DNA from 3 places in the Paenibacillus sp. N22P23 genome. Region 2 is predicted to be linked to each of the others. Evidence: riboswitches for the same ligand, from Rfam matches in the RefSeq annotation. Region 2 holds a riboswitch; each other region holds the start of a gene.
The links. A riboswitch is a leader RNA that binds a small molecule or an ion and turns the genes downstream of it on or off. The one in region 2 is predicted to bind cobalamin.
Positions count from the first base shown of each region.

Region 1: it holds a riboswitch for cobalamin, as region 2 does, so the genes downstream of both, AC506A_RS04650 (S-layer homology domain-containing protein) here and AC506A_RS03155 (ABC transporter substrate-binding protein) in region 2, are expected to answer to the same signal.
Region 3: it holds a riboswitch for cobalamin, as region 2 does, so the genes downstream of both, AC506A_RS27705 (S-layer homology domain-containing protein) here and AC506A_RS03155 (ABC transporter substrate-binding protein) in region 2, are expected to answer to the same signal.

Region 1 is NZ_JBXENT010000001.1:944,348-950,445, reverse strand. It holds gene AC506A_RS04650 (S-layer homology domain-containing protein) at 1-2,409, opposite strand, end outside; cobalamin riboswitch at 2,601-2,797, opposite strand; gene AC506A_RS04645 (GNAT family N-acetyltransferase) at 2,849-3,304, opposite strand; gene AC506A_RS04640 (NAD(P)-dependent alcohol dehydrogenase) at 3,391-4,377, opposite strand; gene AC506A_RS04635 (GNAT family N-acetyltransferase) at 4,402-4,935, opposite strand; gene AC506A_RS04630 (hypothetical protein) at 5,186-5,482, opposite strand; gene AC506A_RS04625 (hypothetical protein) at 5,592-6,098, shown strand, end outside.
Region 2 is NZ_JBXENT010000001.1:628,203-634,300, reverse strand. It holds gene cobU (bifunctional adenosylcobinamide kinase/adenosylcobinamide-phosphate guanylyltransferase) at 1-128, opposite strand, end outside; gene cobT (nicotinate-nucleotide--dimethylbenzimidazole phosphoribosyltransferase) at 169-1,227, opposite strand; gene AC506A_RS03165 (ABC transporter ATP-binding protein) at 1,271-2,074, opposite strand; gene AC506A_RS03160 (FecCD family ABC transporter permease) at 2,071-3,111, opposite strand; gene AC506A_RS03155 (ABC transporter substrate-binding protein) at 3,113-4,120, opposite strand; cobalamin riboswitch at 4,277-4,513, opposite strand; gene AC506A_RS03150 (heavy metal translocating P-type ATPase) at 4,579-6,098, opposite strand, start outside.
Region 3 is NZ_JBXENT010000011.1:112,623-118,720, reverse strand. It holds gene AC506A_RS27720 (ATP-binding cassette domain-containing protein) at 1-314, opposite strand, end outside; gene AC506A_RS27715 (energy-coupling factor transporter transmembrane component T) at 287-1,177, opposite strand; gene AC506A_RS27710 (DUF4430 domain-containing protein) at 1,174-2,124, opposite strand; gene AC506A_RS27705 (S-layer homology domain-containing protein) at 2,137-3,786, opposite strand; cobalamin riboswitch at 3,913-4,105, opposite strand; gene AC506A_RS27700 (tetratricopeptide repeat protein) at 4,212-5,774, opposite strand; gene AC506A_RS27695 (MFS transporter) at 5,930-6,098, opposite strand, start outside.

The sequences.
Region 1 (6,098 bases), 320 kb from region 2:
AAGACTTGGCGCACTGTCCGCACGGTAACCGGTCACTTCAAGCGTATAGCGGCCTGCTGCATCTATGCCTTGATTAAACGCAGCTTCTCCGCTCGCATTCGTTGTGACGGTTCTGCCACCTATGGTTACTTGTACTCCAGCGGCAGCAGAAGTTCGCACTTCACTTTCGGTACCGTTCCAGAACGATCCCGTCTGCATGACCGCAACGTTGAAGGCTTTTCCTGCTTCCGGTGTTGCTGGCGACAACTTCACCGACTTCACAAGTGCCGTGTCAGCACCCGCATAATAGACCGCAACTTTGTCGCCCTTCTGCAAGGTGTAGCCATCCATCCCGACTGCCGGGAAACTCCAATTCCCATCACGGTAAACGTCGAACATCCAGCCGTTATTGCCGCTGGCAGCAATTCCATTAATGGAACTTACGTACTTGCCATACGAAGAGTCGGTAACTTCTACAGGTACTTGATTCTGCTGGAGAAGAGAGGTCAATGATTCCAATACGTTACCTTCATCAACCACACCTGCCGCAATTGGACCCGCAGGTCCTTCAACCAATAAGCTTGTGGGCTTCACGATTTGATAGAGCTGCCCCTTGCCGCCGACAAACATCTCATAAGCCGCTAGGGCTTGCAGCGCTTGTTCAGTCGCCATGGCATCTGTAGCAGCATTCGGATCCACAACATGCAAGAATCCGCCATCAGGCTGCATAAACGTGAACAACTTATCCAAGAGCGTAATCCCATTCTTCGTGAATGGCGCACTTGTCGGATCAATGCCATTAGTAGTAAGGGCAATAATCGCCTGCGAGACGCTCTCACTTGAATCAACGATGGTGCCAAAATAGTCGGATGGATAGCCGCCGCTATTCGCATCCTGATTACTGGACAACCATTGGACCGCTTTCTGCCCGGCAGTCTGCACATCGGTTCGATCCATGTAAGGCGCCAGCGCCGTTAATGACATTGCGGTCATATCGGGATCGCTGTCACCTGTATCTAAAGCAAAGCCTCCGTCCTCATGCTGCCTGGTTAATATGGCGGCAATGAGCTTCTCCCGATTCCATATCGCTTCATCCGGCGTTTTGTAAGCTCCCGAATCTAGAGCAATTAACGCGAAGTCCAGCCCGTTTAAGCCTTGTGCTTCCATAACTTCGCTGTTATAGATATTCTCTACGAAATTGATACCTGCGTAATCCGTTGCATCTTCATAGAGTGAGGATAAGGCGATCGTGATTCGCTCATAATCGGTCACATACGCATATTCCGGATATTGATTCATAAAAGATATGGTTTCCGGCAACTTCGTAGTCAAATAGCTGTCTGGAACTTTGCGGCCTTCACGGGCTAGAGCTACAACCTGCCATTCGGAGATACCCATCCAATTGCCGTCTCCAAGCAGCCAGTCACTTGCCCATCCATACGGCACGCGGGCACCGAAATCGTAAAGTTTCCCACCGTCTTTCTTAAACTTCTCGAAGGCCACAAGCGCTTGCAGCGCCTGCTCCGTCGCCATGCCGTTCGATTGACCCGTCGGCGTATGCGAGAATGTCCCGTCCGCCTTCCTGAATGACAACAAACGGTCGATGAGATGGATACCATTCTTGGTAAAACGAGCCTCCGTCGGATCTATACCCAGTGACGTGAGTGCAATAATGGTTTGCGAGACGCTTTCGCTATTATCCACGCCGTAGGATTTGTAGCCTCCGTTATCAAGTTGGCTGCTTGATAACCACGTGACAGAAGCGGCAATGACCGTCTGAACCGCCGCTTGATCGACATAAGGAGCCAACGCCGTGAGCGTCATACCCGTCATATCCGGATCACTGGTTGCGCCACCGAAGCTGAATCCGCCGTCCGACTTCTGCTTCTTCAGCACTTCCGCGACTAGCTTCTCTCTCGTCCACACAGCTTGATCTGGGATGGAATAATCGCCGCTGTCCAATGCGATAAGTGCAAATATCAATCCGTTCAATGCTGGAGTAGTCGGATAATTGTAGATACGCTCAACCAAATTATAACCCGCGAACTTCGTCGCATCCTGGTGAGCTGCGGTTAATCCAATCACCGTTCTCTCATAGTCCGTTATGGATGATAATGCACCTTTACCGGCAACAAGTTTCTTATAAAGTGCGGATACATAGTTGCTTGGAACAGTTTCGCCTGCCGCCGCAAGACCAGCTGCCTGCCAGTCTCCTAAACTGGATGCGCCAAGCACAGATTGAACGGTGCCATCGATCGCCGCCTCTACCTGCTCAAGCAGCGGGTCGGGAGTCACTTCCACATCTTCCGCATAAACGGTAAATGAAGGACCAATTACAGAAATAAACAATACTGCCGCAAGCATGAAAGCCAGCCAGCGCTTACCTTTCAACTTACTTGAATAATGAACTACATGAGATCGCATATCCATCCTCTTCTCCACTTCATTACTAGATTCTGCACACGGTATGCATAGCTTCGCCAATCAACAAAAAAAGCCGCCCCAAAACAGGGCGGCTCAAACAGATACTGAAATCACGCATAGCAATATAAGCAATAAAGCTCCATTACGAGATTATGCGCGTTCATGATCATTTCCAATTCCCACCCCCCGAAGAATTAAGAAACATTCGCGTAAAGGCAGGTCTCCTGGCTCATGAATCATCGCTTCTCCAGCCTTCCCGGTTCGATAAGAACCAGTGGCACCGTGTGGAGTCACTCCTCAATTACAGTGGCGGGACCGCGCCGGCTTTTAACCGGACTTCCCTTTTAAGCAAGTTTGTTAGGCAACAAACTGCACCTTTTACGGATCGTATGTATTCAATTTTCTTGTCCATCATAACGGCAATCGATAACCTTGTCTATGAAATTTATAATGTTTTCGTCATAAAAACACTGTACGGGTCTAAAATATAATCCGCGAATGGCTCACACTCTTCGAAGCCCAGACTGGCATATAGCTTCATGGCAGGCTTGAACGATTCCATCGATCCCGTCTCCAAGCTTAGCCGAGTATACCCTCGTTTCTTGGCTTCTTCGATCATATGTTCAAGAAGTCGCTTCGCAACCCCTTTTCTTAAATGCTGCATCGAGGTTCGCATCGATTTGATTTCTCCGTGTCCCGCATCCAATTCCTTGATGGCTCCGCAACCTAGTAATTCATCCTCTTCCCAAGCGCTCCAGAACGTAATATCAGGTTGTTTTAGCCCATCAAGATTAAGTGCATGCATGCTTTCCTCAGGAGATTGCTCGGCCATACTTTGAACATGTTCCTTTATTAGCGCAATGATTTGGGCTCCGGTTAGATCATCGATTCTGATTTCCATGTATCTACACTCCACTGTCTGTAGGATTTAATCAACCCATTATACTAGCCCTGCCAAGTGAAGTCGATATGCATTCTACTACAAGGCTACTTCTTACTACCGCTCACCTGGATAATCAATTTTCCCTTTGCGTTGCCTTCTCCGAGTTGCCTCAGTGCATCGGCAGTTTGGCTTAAGGGGTATATCCGATCAATTACAGGTTTGATTGTGCCAGACTTGTAGAGCTGCCTGATGAAATCTTGATCATCTCTGCTTGGTTTGTGCAATAAGAGTCTCATCGTCTTACTTCCGGTTCGTTTAACCCAGGCACCGAGAAACAGAAGCTGGATGATTCGAGCCGTTGAACCGCCAATCATGACATAAGTGCCTGTAGGCGATAAGGCTCGTTTGTAGTCAAACATGGAGCGAAAGCCTGCCACATCCAGAATCAGATCATAACATTGACCATTATGCGTAATATCCTCTTTCGTATAATCAATAACATGGTTCGCGCCTAGCGATCGTAAGAGATCCAATTTACTGCCATGGTCTACAGCCGTAACCTCAGCTCCGCATGACTTGGCAATCTGAAGCGCAAATGTCCCCACACCTCCACCAGCACCGTTAATGAGTATCTTGTGCCCTTTCTGCAGCTCGCCTTTTATTCGAAGACCTTGTAAAGCAAGAACAGCTGCTTGCGGTATGGCTGCAGCTTCCTCGAATGTCATGCCTCTGGGCTTAAGCGATAACGCAGACTCTCTGGCACATACATATTCTGCAAAACCGCCCCAGCTGCACCCCGAAATATCGCCGAACACCTCATCACCTGCACGCAGTTGCTTCACATCTTTGCCAACTGCTTCAACTCGACCTGCAATGTCCGCTCCGAGAATACGGAATCGAGGTCCACGAAGCCCACCTAGGCGGACCAGATACGGAACTCCTCTAAGCAGATCCCAATCCCACGAATTAACGGACGCCGCATGTACCTGAATAAGTACTTCATTGTCCTTAGGAGTAGGCTTTGGCACCTCCTGTAGGGATAGAACTTCTGTTTTTCCGTAGGATGTGTACACGATTGCTTTCATCATCATCAGGAGCACCTCGATCCGTGGATTCTATCGATCATACGCAAATTCATCTTCTAGAATCGAGTATTGATAAGAGTCATGCCACTTCCCTTTATGCCGCATATGTTCCCTCAAATGTCCTTCGAATTTCATTCCGATTCGCTGCATCACGGTAGCAGAACCTACGTTATCCGGGCGACACGTTGCATACATGCGATGAAGTCCATGTTCACGAAAACCGAACTGCAGTAAGGCTGCAGCCGCTTCAGTCGCATAGCCTTTACCCCAGAATGCGTGATTGAAGCAATAACCCAGTTCAGCTTGTAATGCGTTTCCAATGTGAATGCCACATCCGCCGATCAACTCCCCGTTTTCTTTAAGAACAACGGCAAATTCAAAATCCAAGCGCGGCTGTTGTTTCTGCGTTTCAATGACGCTATCGAGATAGTTCTGCGTATCTTCGATTGTGTTTGGCCCCCAGATGGTATGCGTACAAACCAATGGATCTGATGCATATGCATGAACAGCTTCCAGGTCGGAAGCAATAAATTCTCTTATCATTAACCGCTTTGTTTCCATCATGCCATGAGGCCTCCTATTTTGGGTGAAATATCCATCGATCAATTCGCAACAATCGGTATACATAATTATAGTTATGTAAACCATTTCTATCGAGTAGTGTTTGATGTATAAATATACACCCCTTGTCTCAGCAATTAGCTAGAACTACCTGCTGGACACTTACAAGTCACTCCTCTATCTATTACCTAATTTGATCATAGCAAATAAGGGGGTAGTCGGGTATACCAACTATCCCCTATTTCACATCACGTTAATCCTGTTTGACTTTCTTCCGTCTACGGAAAGAAACGCCGCCAAAACCACAGATGACTGCGATATAGAAGCCTGCGTCGTACCACCAGCCTGAATTAAGAGCTTCATAAACTCTAATATGGGGTTTAAAGATGCCAATAATGAGCGAAATCGGTGCGATCCATCCGTGCCAGATTCCCCAGAAGAAACCTGCAGGATGAGCCACATTATTCGTCCCGTCTCCAGGCACACATCCCGTTAATGAAAGAACTGTTACGAACATCATCCCTGTTAGGAGTACATATCTTGCTTTCATGTCCCTTCCACCTTCCTCAATCACGTGATCCATCGTTGAATATTCCTGTTATATCGTGGATTTTTATGCATATTTATGATCGTATGTAAATCCACAGCATCAGTACCCGATGGGAGTGTCGATCATTCTGAAATGGCTGATTCTTTCTCTACTTGCAGTTGTTATGCTAGTTGGTTGTGACACGAATGCAAACCAAACTGCTATGGTCACAGAGGAACCACAGAAGACCCTTGCTAAGAACATGACCGCACACCAGAAAGATATTTTCCAAGAAATTCTTGCACGGGTACTGCGCAATCGCAACAATCTGACACCTGAAACGCATCGACAATTCTGGGAACTGGTGGACGAGGTTGGAGCAACGGAGGAAGAATTGGCAACGATGAAGGACTTGCTGGCAGGCCCTATAGTCATTTATATGAAGTATTTCTTCGAGGATGCCTTGATTTCGTTAGAGCAAGGTAAACCGTACAAATCGGATGAACGGGAACACTATGAACAACATCTGAAATCGCTTGAAGCGATGAACGATTATCGAATTGAGGAAAACAATGCACTCATGGAACAAATCGCCTATAAACAGCCGATCCAACAAGGAAGTCAGTCAGCGGTGATG
Region 2 (6,098 bases):
TCTTTCATCTCCTCATCCCAAGCTTGCGATGTGGCGACATAGATGCCCCGCTTGGCAAGCTTCATCGCATATGCTTCGGCAAAGCCGCTTTTGCCGCTACGGGCGCCGCCGGTAATGAATATCGCCATTCTCTCCCCCTCCTCACGTACCACCAATCTTTACAGTCAGCTATTCGCGCGACACACCAGCGCTTTCGAACGTAGCCATCTCGCGCATCACACGAAGTGCCGCATCGATGAGATGGAAACAAAGCACTGCGCCCGTTCCTTCACCAAGCCGCATATCCAAATGAATCATTGGCGAAAGTCCGATCTGATCCAGCAGCTTGCGATGTCCTTGCTCTTGCGAGAGATGAGAGCCGATCATATACGCCGCAGACTGCGGTGCAATCGAGGCTGCAACAAGTGCTGCTGCCGAAGAGATGAAACCATCAATGATAACCGGGCTGCGAGTAGCGGCCGCACCGAGAATGACGCCGACCAGTCCGGCAATCTCAAGTCCGCCTACTTTGGCCAATGTACCGATTGGATCAGAGGAAGAAGGCGCGTTGCAGGCGATCGCCCGGTTAACGACATCAATCTTATGCAAACGACGCTCCTCGTTAATGCCCGTACCCAGCCCAACCGATTCATCAGCCGACATGCTGCCAAGCACAGCACAAAGTGCTGCGCTTGCCGTTGTATTGCCAATTCCCATTTCCCCTGTTGCAAACATGCGGTAGCCTTCAGCAGCAAGCTTCTCCGTCAGATGAAACCCTGCTGTGATAGCCGAGATCGCTTCCTCACGAGTCATCGCCTGCTCCTTGGTCATGTTCGCGGTTCCTTTGCGGACTTTGCAGTTAATCAATGACGCATGCTCCAAATCCGCATTCACACCCATATCCACGCAGTAGACATCAGCACCGGCACCTCTGGCAAGCACGTTCACACATGCACCGCCCGAGAGAAAATTCATTACCATCTGCGGAGTAACTTCAGCGGGGAAAGCACTTATTCCCTCTTCGCAAACACCGTGATCGCCGGCCATCACGATGACGGCTCGCTTCGATAAATCAGCCGAAATTTCGCCTGTGATGCCGGATACTTGTTTCGCGATCTCCTCCAATTTCCCCAAGCTGCCGGGAGGTTTCGTCAAATTGTCCAAATGCAGCCTTGCTGCTTCTATTTGTTCCGCATCGAGCGGTTGAATTCTGTCTATTAACCCCATTAAATAGTTTTCATCATTCATGTTAACTCTCCCTCTCCTGTTCGCGAATCCATCTATACCATCTTTATTCGCCTCGGACGTATTCACCTGGCTGCACCGCGGATTGCAGCAATATCTGCGGTACGCCGGTATCCGGATGCGGCATCACGATGGATCTGGCACCGAACACCGTTTGAATGAGCTCAGGACGAATGACAGTCGAAGGAGGTCCAAAAGCCTCAATGCCTCCATCGTGCAGAACGAGCAGCTCATCACAGTAATGAGCGGCCAAATTCAAATCATGCAGTACGGCGATGACCGTCAGTCCCCGTTCACGCTGCCACTTCTTCACCGTATCAAGCAGTTGAACCTGGTATCCGATATCCAGATAAGTGGTCGGCTCGTCGAGAAGCAGCAGTTCGGGCTCCTGGGCCATTACTTTTGCCAAGGCAACACGCTGGCGCTCGCCTCCGCTAAGCTGATCGATCCGTCGATGCTGCAGCTCAAGCAGCCCCATTGCTCCTAGTGCCTCATCGACAACATCACCGCTGCCGGAAGGTTCCTCGCCTAGCCAGTTCTGATAGGGAAAACGTCCCATCGTGACAACCTCTCGAACGGTAAAACCAACCGCCGGAAGTCCGCCTTGCTGCAGTACGGCAACCCATTTGGCCAGATCTTTGCGCTTATATGCTGCAACAGACCGCTCCCTTAACAGTACTTCGCCTGAAGTCGGCGGATCCATTCCTGTCAGCAGCTGCAGAAGCGTTGATTTACCGACGCCATTAGGACCGATAATGCCGTACATCCGACCTTCCTGCATGGAGAAGCTAATCTCTCGCAATATTGGCTTGTCCGCAATCACTTTGGATAATCGTCTTACTTCGATCATGCCTGAGACCCTCCCTGCAGCACTTTACGCCGGTAGAGCAAATAGGCAAAGAATGGCGCTCCGATTAGCGCTGTCACCACGCCAAGCGATATTTCTTTCGGACTTAGTGCAGTCCGGGCGAGCGTGTCCGCCCATAAGAGATAAATAGCGCCACCTACGGCAGAAAGCGGAATAATCAAGCGATAGTCAGGACCGACCAGTAATCGAAGGAGATGAGGCACAACCAGGCCAACGAATCCAACAACGCCCGCAATGGAAACCGCAACCGCAGTCAATAAAGTTGAAATGATAAGTACGATCAGCTTCGTACCTTCGACGTTTACTCCTAGATGCGCGGCATGGCGCTCACCCAGCACGAATAAATTGAGATGCTGTCCATAACGAATCATCACCGGCAGTCCGACGATGAGGAACGGCACGATCAACTGGACATGCTCCCAGCTTCGTGCGCTAAGGCTGCCCATTAGCCAGAACAAAGCTTCGTTAATAACGCCTTGCGACATCGACACCATGAACGTTACGAAAGCGCCGAGAAAAGCTTGAACAATAACGCCGGACAAGATTAACGTCTCGACATTAATTGCGCCCCTTGCACGCGAGAGCGCAAATACAATAAGGAGTGTAATGATTCCTGTTGTAAACGCGACGATTGGGACAGTCCATAAGCCGATTACCGTCTGATAACCAAAGACGATCATGAAGGCCGCGCCTACAGAGCATCCTGTTGCGACACCTAATGTGAACGGATCGGCAAGCGGATTGCGCAGCACACCTTGAAATCCGGAGCCAGCAAGTGCCAAACATGCTCCGACAAGCATAGCCAATACGACTCTGGATAATCTTAGCTGTGTCACGATAGCGATATCGCTGGCATCATAGAGACCACTCGTATCTTCCATCCATGGCAGCTGGTGAATCAGAATTCCCCATACACGCAATAAAGGCAATCTCGATGAGCCAATAGACAAACTGACGACGACAGATACAGCAAGAAGGAGCATCGCTGCTCCTCCATAAACATACAGCTTTTTTCTCATCTTACTTGAACAGATCCGGATGCAGCTTCTTCGCTACCTCCAGCAGCCCTTCAGCAAGTCGAGGCCCTACTCGGGTCAATGGATCCTGATCCACTTCAAACACTCGCTCATTCTTAACGGCATTAATTGTTGCCCAGCCAGGTCTAGTTTCAATTCCGGTCAGAATTGGATTTTTCTCACCTTCAGCGAGCGTCATAGAAGCGTAGATGATCTGATCCGGATTCGATTTCACGACCGACTCGGGATCAATCTCGTACCAACCCTGCTCCTTCGCAATATTAACACCCCCTGCAAGAGTAATGAGCTCATCCAAGAACTCTCCTTTTCCGACGGTCCAGCCCGGCGCAAATTCCAAATACACATTTTGCTTCGGCACATCTTTAACGGCATTAATGACCTGTTCGCGAACTTGCTCCATATGAGCCGTAACCTCTGCTGCTTGATCGTTTTTATCCAAAATTTCACCGATCTGCTTCACCTTCTCCATGACCGCATCATACGTCTTTGGATCTGTAGCAAATACCGGGATTTGGAGCGAGCGAAGCTTATCGACAACGGCACTCCCCATGGTGTATGAGGCGAGCACAAGGTCTGGTTTAAGCGATACGATTTTCTCAATATCCGCGTCCATGTCACCGATCTTCGCCAAACTCTCCGCTTCCTTCGGATAGTTGGAGTAATTATCGACTGCGACCAGAGAAGCCCCCGCATCTATCGCATAGACGATTTCCGTCTCACTAGGCAGCAATGAAACGATGCGCGCAGGCGCCGACTGGAATGTAAGCTCTGTTCCCGTTACGTCCTTCAACGTCAGTGGGTATACGGAATGTTGTGCCGAGTTATTCGCTGCTTGATCAGATGTATTAGCTGTATTGACGGCGTTGCCCTCGTTGGCAGCAGCTTGATTTGTGTTATTACCGCCTGAACCGCAAGCAGCTGTAATCAGCATCAGTACCGCCATGGTTAGTGTTAATGCAACCTTAGTTAATGACATTAATTTTAATTTCATTTGATTCATACTCTCCCTATTCTAGTAATCACAAAAAAAAAGCATTTCCGACTTTGAGCGTCAGAAATGCTTACGTTCCGTAGAACATCAGCGGGCAAAATAACGTTGCCCATCTCTAACACCTCCCTAAGTCCTCGTAGGTAGCGTTCATTCTGAAACAGGCAGGTATCCTGACTCGAAGCTTCTGTCATCAACGTCTTCCCAAACGACATCATCGTTCAGTGACTTATCATTGATGCATTGTCGACTATTGTGATGGACGTGCAAATCATCCATCCCTATCGACGCTTCTTACAGTGGCGGGTCCGTGCCGGTATTGCACCGGTCTTCCCTTTTAAGCTAAGCTTGCGTGTTCCAACCCACTGAAACAACCGCATACGCTTAGCACCTGTTCTTAAACTATGAAATTGTGCTTGAGTAAATATACCATCACCCATATAGGATGTCTACATGCGGCTTCACTTCCGGAGAAACCTGTTCATTTGACCGTTTAAACGCAAGGCATTAAAGACGACAGATACAGAGCTGAGCGCCATAGCCGTTCCGGCCATCCAAGGCTCTATGCCGCCTACTGCTGCAAATGGGATCACAATGGAGTTATAAAGCAGCGCAAAACCAAGATTTTGGCGTATATTCCGGACCGTCAGTTTGCTTATTTGCAGCGCCTCATATATACCTGTCAGGCGCGAGCGAAGCAGCGTCATATGTCCGGCATCAAGCGCCGCTTCCGTCCCACCGCCCATCGCGATACCTACATCTGCGGCTGCAAGTGCAGGAGCATCGTTCCAGCCGTCACCAGCCATTGCAATGACTCCTCCTTCTGCTTGCAGCTTCCGAATGAGCTCAGCCTTGTGCTCCGGCAACATAGAAGCATGAACGTGATCACGTGCGATACCCGTGATTCCGGCTACGTTCAATGCCGCTGACGGATGATCGCCTGTTGCAAGCAAGACGCGGATCCCTTCGGCTGCCATCGCGGACACCGCATCTGTCGAGGAGCGTTTCACTTGATCGGTGAAGGCAAACGCGCCGGCACACTCACCGTCGATCGCGGCATAGATGACCGTCTCTCCGAGTTCTTCTTTACGATTGACGAAACTAAGCAAGACACGATTCATCTTCCAGTCTCGCTCAGCGGCAAATCCTGCATTTCCTACTTCGACCCGCTTGCCCTCGACTACAGCTTCAATCCCCTTGCCTGGGAACGCGAGATAAGCTGTCGATTCCGGGATGACAAGCCCCGCCCGCTTGGCCGCCGCCTTTATGGCTGATGCGAAAGGATGCTGCGAGTCTGCCTCTGCAGATGCCGCTAAGCGCAGCAATGCACTTGGTGAGCCGGACAATGCTGATACTTCCGTTAATGCAGGCTTGCCTTCCGTTAACGTGCCGGTCTTATCCAGTACGATCGTATCCAATTGAGCCAGACGCTCCAGCGCGCCTGCTTCCTTCATGACAATGCCGCGCCGGGCAAGCTTTCCGGTGGCCAAAACGAGCGATATCGGCGCCGCCAAACCAAGCGCACATGGACAAGCGGCCAGAAGGACAGCGAGCGCATGCAGTGAAGCCTTTCCCCAATCGCCCGGCTCGAGCCAAACTAACCATAGCATTAAAGTTGCCACGGAAAGCAGCATCATGATAGGGACAAATATAGCCGATAACCGATCCACTCTTCTCCCGATTGAGGACTTCGTCGCTTGTGCTTGGCGCGTCAACGCTGCAATTCGGCTTAGCATCGTCTCCTTCCCTGTCGCCGTGACCCGAATTCGCAGCTCTTGACCGCGAACGATTGTACCCGCATATACTTGATCTCCGGCTGACCGCACTACAAGCGCACTTTCGCCGGTTAAGAATGATTCATCCATCGTGGAATGTCCCTCAACAATAATGCCATCCGTCGGAAGCGGTTCATTAATCGCTGCAATTAGCTGATCGCCGATCCTTACTTTTGCAAGCGAAGTCTTCTCCCTGCTGCCGCCTC
Region 3 (6,098 bases), on a different contig from region 2:
GCCAGCTCATGCCACACCTTATCCGTCACGATCTGATTGTCGGGCGATTGCAGTACATAGCCGATTTGAGCGACCTGCCGGCGCCTGTCTAAAAGAGGGAGAGGCGTCCCTTGAAATCGAATTTCCCCGCTTCTGATGCCGTGAGGGGTAAGGTCGGTTTTCAAATGACGGAGAAGCGTTGATTTGCCGCAGCCGGATTGTCCGCAGATCAGCACAAATTCACCTTGCTGGATCGTTAATGATATATCGTCTAAGGCTTTCTTCTCCGAACCAGGGTAAGCGAAGGTCAAATGTCGGATTGCGAAAGCTTCCATTTCCTGTCCTCCCAACTATTAATCATCAGCGGCGCTGCGCATAATACGGCGTAGGCCAGAAACAAGCTTATGCTGAAAGCCGACAGAAAGGCGCCCCGCATGGAAGGAAAGTAGCTGAAGTACAGCCCTTTGGCCATTGCACCGGCGATCAAATATCCGCCAATTGTTGCCATGACGATCGTCACGATGCGGTCACGACGACCGAACAAAAAGAGGGAGAAGGCAGTCCTCCCCTTTAAGCCGTAGCCTCTGCTCTTCATGGAATCGGCCGTTTCGATCGCATTCTCCAGCATCCAGGTCACCATGATGGACAGTATTCGAATACCGTGTTTGATTCGAACGAAGACGCCGCCATTAGATACATCCCTGCCAATGGATTTCTGTGCATGAGACACCACCGCAAGCTGCGCCTTGAACCTCGGAACAAAACGAAGCACCATGGAGAAAAGGAGCGACATTACCGGAATTACGGTGCCAAAGAGGTAGATAAATTTATCCGAGGTCATGACCGCGTTATAACAAGAGAACCAGCAAATGACCGTTACAAACATCGCAGCTGCCGCGATGCCGTACGTTATCGACTCCAGCGTCAAGGGATTGCCGCTGTGCAAGTAGGTTAGGATCGTAACTCCCTCGTGGTTAAAAGCCGGATTGATGAATGCCGTTACGAGCAGCAAAGGCAGCATGTAAAGGAGTTGAAAGGTGATGGCTTTACGCCCATTCAGCTTGATGGAGTATGCGATCGCGAAGATCATGGAAATCGCTAAGCAAGCCGGATGCATGAACACCATAGCAAACAGAATGACTTGTGCAAAATATAGAAAATTGACGAACGGGTGATAGCTGGAGAAGGCGTCTTTCATGACTTCCCACCGCCGCCGGCTTGTGCAGCATAAGAATCGCCAACATCTCGGCCCAAATCGCATGTGTACACCCACTCGATCACATCGCCCTGCTTCAGCTGATACCGGCTTGCACCGTAGTTCGGAAACCATCCATTTACGTTGTACATCCACCCGGATAACTCCCCGCAGTCAAATTCATAGAGGTTATTGATCCCTTCAATATAGGCGGAGTTGTACATAGGCGTATTCTCGAACTCCATCGGAATTTTGTTCTTTTTCATTTCACGCTGCAGCACGTTAAACACGGATTCACCTTCATAGAACGTCACTTCCTGTGACTTGAAGATCACGCCATCCTTAGGTACGAGCTCGACTTTCTCGGCATCCAATTGATCCATATGATCCAGAATCGTTGCACAGCTCACGGAGAGATACGCCGTCATCACCCTATCGGAAACTTCAGCTTTCTGTGGATCAATGGGAGCTGGCTTGCCTTCCGGCACGGGATCGGTAAGATACTGATCCTTCCCTGCATCCGGCTTGATTACAGGAGCCTTCGCGTCCATTGAAGGAGGTTTGGTTGCCCCCTTTGCCGGTGGTAATGGCTTCGTCTGGGATGACGATGAGGATGTGCTTGGCTTAGGCTTCACCGATTGTTCGGGCTTAGACGAGGCTTTCACTCCCTCACTTGAGGTAGCCGGTTCATCATCAGATTCTTCGGCGGTTTCCTTGACGATTGTGGGAGATTTCTCATCCGTTGTTGGTTCAGGCTCCGATTCAGATTCAGATGAAGGTGCTGCCGCTGGTGGAAGCACTGCTTGATCCGCCGTTTCCGTCGCTTTTTCAACGGCATTACGCTCACTCTTCGTGGCCGAAGAAGGCCCGCTGCTATAGAAAGCGATAATAAGGACGATTGCAACAATTGCCGCCGCAACAAGTTTCGTTCGGGTTTGTTTCATGTTCATCTTTACGCCTCTTTACACTAGTTTTGCCGATCGCAGCATGCGGTAGAGCATCTCCGCAATCTCGGCGCGCGTGACAAATGTAGTCGGAGCAATCGTCAGCATCTCCTGCGATAAAATGTTCTCCCTATAGCAGAAAGCAAGCGCCGTTCTTGACCACGGCGCGGTTAAGGTGTAATCACCGAATTGTGCAAGCATATCTCGAACTTCGCTGTTAACCATCGATGTATCCAACCCGCACAGCTTTGCCGCATTTGCGATCATGACAGCTGCTTCCTGCCTCGTGATGGTACGACTCGGTGAAAATGCAGCAGCAGAGGTTCCATTCACAATGCCGTACGTGTAAGCCGTACCCACTGCACCTGCATACCAGCTCGTGGCTGATACATCGTTGAAGACTTGCGCCGCATTCGGAGTAAGCCCGAGACCGAGACCCTTGGTCACAATAGCCGCGAATTCTGCCCGCGTCATCGTTCGATTCGGCGCAAAACCATTGGCACTCATTCCGCTGATGATACCTCTGGATGCAAGTGATTCGATCGCAGACTTATTCACATGTGCACGGATATCGGAAAAGGTTTTGCCAGCGTTAATAACCGGCATGGCTTTAATCGCTTTATTTTTATTCGGCAATCCCACACTCGCTTGATGACTTGTGGATAACAACGGGACGACATCGTCCATTCGATACATGCTCGACTGCCCTGCTGCCGCTCTCTGGTAATTGACGAGCCCGTATAACGCCTGCTCCGTCGACATGCCCGATACACCGCTACCGTCTGCCGTGTGCCGGAAACCTTTTCCCTTGGCATAGTAAGACAGCAAATCATCCAGAACCGTTTTACCGTTCTTGACGAATCGGCTGTCGTCGATTGGGATTCCGAGCTCACACAGTGCCATGAGCACCTGCACGGTGCTCTCTGCGTTTTTCACACCTAAGCTCGCATAGCCGCCACCACTGTCTTGAATCCGTGAAAGGGTCGCAATCGCCTTCTCTGTTGCGGTCTTTACGCCCGTTCGATTCTGATACTTGGCAAGCGCCTGCAGCGCCATGCCCGTTATGTCGGGGTCCGCTGCCGTTCCGGAAAGCGCGAAGCCCCCATCCTTCAACTGCCGCAATAGAATGTCATCGATATACATGTCTCTGGTTGCGTGTGTACGGGCAGCTTTATTGAAGGGGACCTCATAATTGCCGCTATCCAGCGCAAGAAGTGCAAAGATCGGGCCGTTAATCCCTTGCCAAACCGTTTTGTCGAAATCGCTCAAAGGCAGGAGCAGATTATAGCCGGCAACATTCGCAGGATCTGCACCGATTGCCCTTAATGCCAGAATTAGCCGAGAGTACTCGGTATATTTCTTATCGTGAAGATTACCTTTGTTCGCAAGGACAACTTGTTCGACACGGCTGTAATAAGCATCATAATAGCTTTGCGGTACACTGTAGCCGGAACGCGCAAGTCCGATAATGGCCCACTCACCGCCAACAGAGCCGAATTGTGGTTCTTTTACCGTGGTCAGCATGTATTCGGCCGTTTCCTTGACGGCACTGTCCACATCTTTGATGGATGCTGCTGATGATGCTGCGGACACACCGATGGAACCTATAATCGCAGTGCCCAGGCACAGAACGATCAAGAGGGACACTAGCTTGGCATACTTGTTCATAACTGCCTCCTTCGTGGTTTGGATAAACAAAAAAAAGCCCTTGATTCATTAAGAATCAAAGGCAGCCAGCGTCGTCAACTACAAGCAAAGACAACAAAAAAGCACCGCCTCCATCATCCGTAGAGTCTGTGAAATCAAATCAAGGCAGGTCTCCTGGCTATGCGTCAACGCTTCTCTATGCCTTCCCGGCTTATGGGCCAGTGGCAAATCCTAGATCAGCTCTTCATTTACAGTGGCGGGACCGCGCCGGATTTTCACCGAACTTCCCTATTAAGCAGCGCTTATCGACTAAGCGTGCACCTTGACTAGTTCTATTCAATTGCTATTCATACTATAGAAGAACGATGGTTTTGTCTATCCATTGCCGCTATGGCAAAAACAAAAGGGCGCCCGCAAGGAGCGCCCTTCTTCTATCCATACTTATTCTACTCTTCTGCTGTCAGCGCCTGCAGAAGTGCCAAGGCATCCTCATGCTCAGGCTCTTGAACCAGTGCCTCACGCAAGTATGCCATCGCCGCTTCCTTATCTCCCTGCTCATAGCTGCATATCGCCAGACAGAATAAGACAGTCGGAACGGACTCATCTTCATCGGTTTCAATCGATAAGCTCAAGAACGCCTTCGCGTCATCGTAGAACTCCATCTCGAATAGCAGCAAACCTGCGTCCAGCGCCAAGTCATAACGCTGCTCCATCACATAGAACGATGACCACATGATGTGTATGCCATTTTGAATATCCAGTAATTCTTCTTCGCCAGCCTCGGGCAGCAGAGCTGAAATTTGTTTCGTGCATTGGATAAAGAACTCCGCATCATACCCACCCAGCCGCCAGAAGGCCAATATTTGCTGCAGCCCCATCGTGCCAATATGCTGGTCGACCCACTCCTTCATACTGAAGAACTCATCCGGCCCAAAGCGTTCTACAAACCGCCGAAAAGCCAGCCTTGTATTGGCATAACGCATCGGTGATTCCAGCATGAGAATACAGCCGACATTAATCGCGTTATAATGATGCTCCTTCGTAAAGAGCGACAGTGCACCTCTTTGCTCCAACACATGTTGAATCGCATGATAGTTTGCATTTAGCGAGAAGCTGCCATGATGAAAGAACTCCGGCGGCTCGGCAAGGTTCCAGTGCTCCAGCCGATGGTCGCCTTTATCCGCCGTGATCAACAGAAACCCTGCCTGTGACAGCTGCTGAAGCCGATCCAATAAGGTCAGCCCGGCTACCGGAAACAGGATATAAGAATCATCTAGCTCCTGCACATACATCGTGATCAGATCATGATAGGGGTAGGTTGCTTCTTTGTATGCAGGCGCCAAGCGATTCACGTAATTCAGCTTCATATGTTTGATGGTTTCTGATGTCGTAAGCTCCTTGAGATTATCCGGAAACTCGACACTGATATCGCACTCATAGACTTCTCCATCACTAACATAAATCAACTCTTGCGGGATCACATCAAAGAAATAATTGGCGACGATCAGCAGCGGCTGCTTCAAATCACCCGGACGTATCGTAGTTTGCGCTACGGCCAAGTGCACTTCTGTATCGGCTACAGCATCAAACCTTGCAAAATCAAGCAGTCCCTCCTGAATGAACGGCTGCATGGCGGGATGATTCTGCCAAGCCACTACGTTCTTGGCTGCCAGGTCGGTCATCACATATCGGAACGGCGGCAGCTCGATACCGGCATAATCGCGCAGCTCGCACAGTTTATGCAGGGTGTGAAACGCAAGGCGCCCTGCACCCGCACCCAATTCAATAATTGTCACCGGTTCAGCAAGATCCCCCGTACCCGCCCGATCTTGAAGAAATCCGAAAATCATCTCCGCATAAGAGGTAGCCATCATCGGATTACTCGATATATATTGCGGGACTTGGTCATTGTTCCAAGCCTTCATGCCTTCTTCTTCGTAATAATTGCGCTGCAAATCCCAAATTGGTGCTTCGCTGAAGCGAAACTGCTGTCGGTTATGTTCTGCCATTCACTGTAGACCTGCTTTCTATGTCACCATTAAGGGAACGAGTATGGACGAAAGTATCTCTTAATATGTAGCACTACTTTACGAAAATAGCAAAAGGGACGCCACAATTGGCGCCCTTTGTTACAGTTATTGATCCCTACATGACGAGATGGTCATCAGGCATGCAGCTTCTCATCCTTCGGCAGGAATATGGCGAGAATGCCGAGCAGCGGCAAGTACGCGCATAGCTTCATCATATATTCAATGCTCGTCGCATCGGCGATCCAGCCCAGAACAGCCGAGCCCAAGCCGCCGATACCAAATGCAAGCCCGAAGAACAACCCT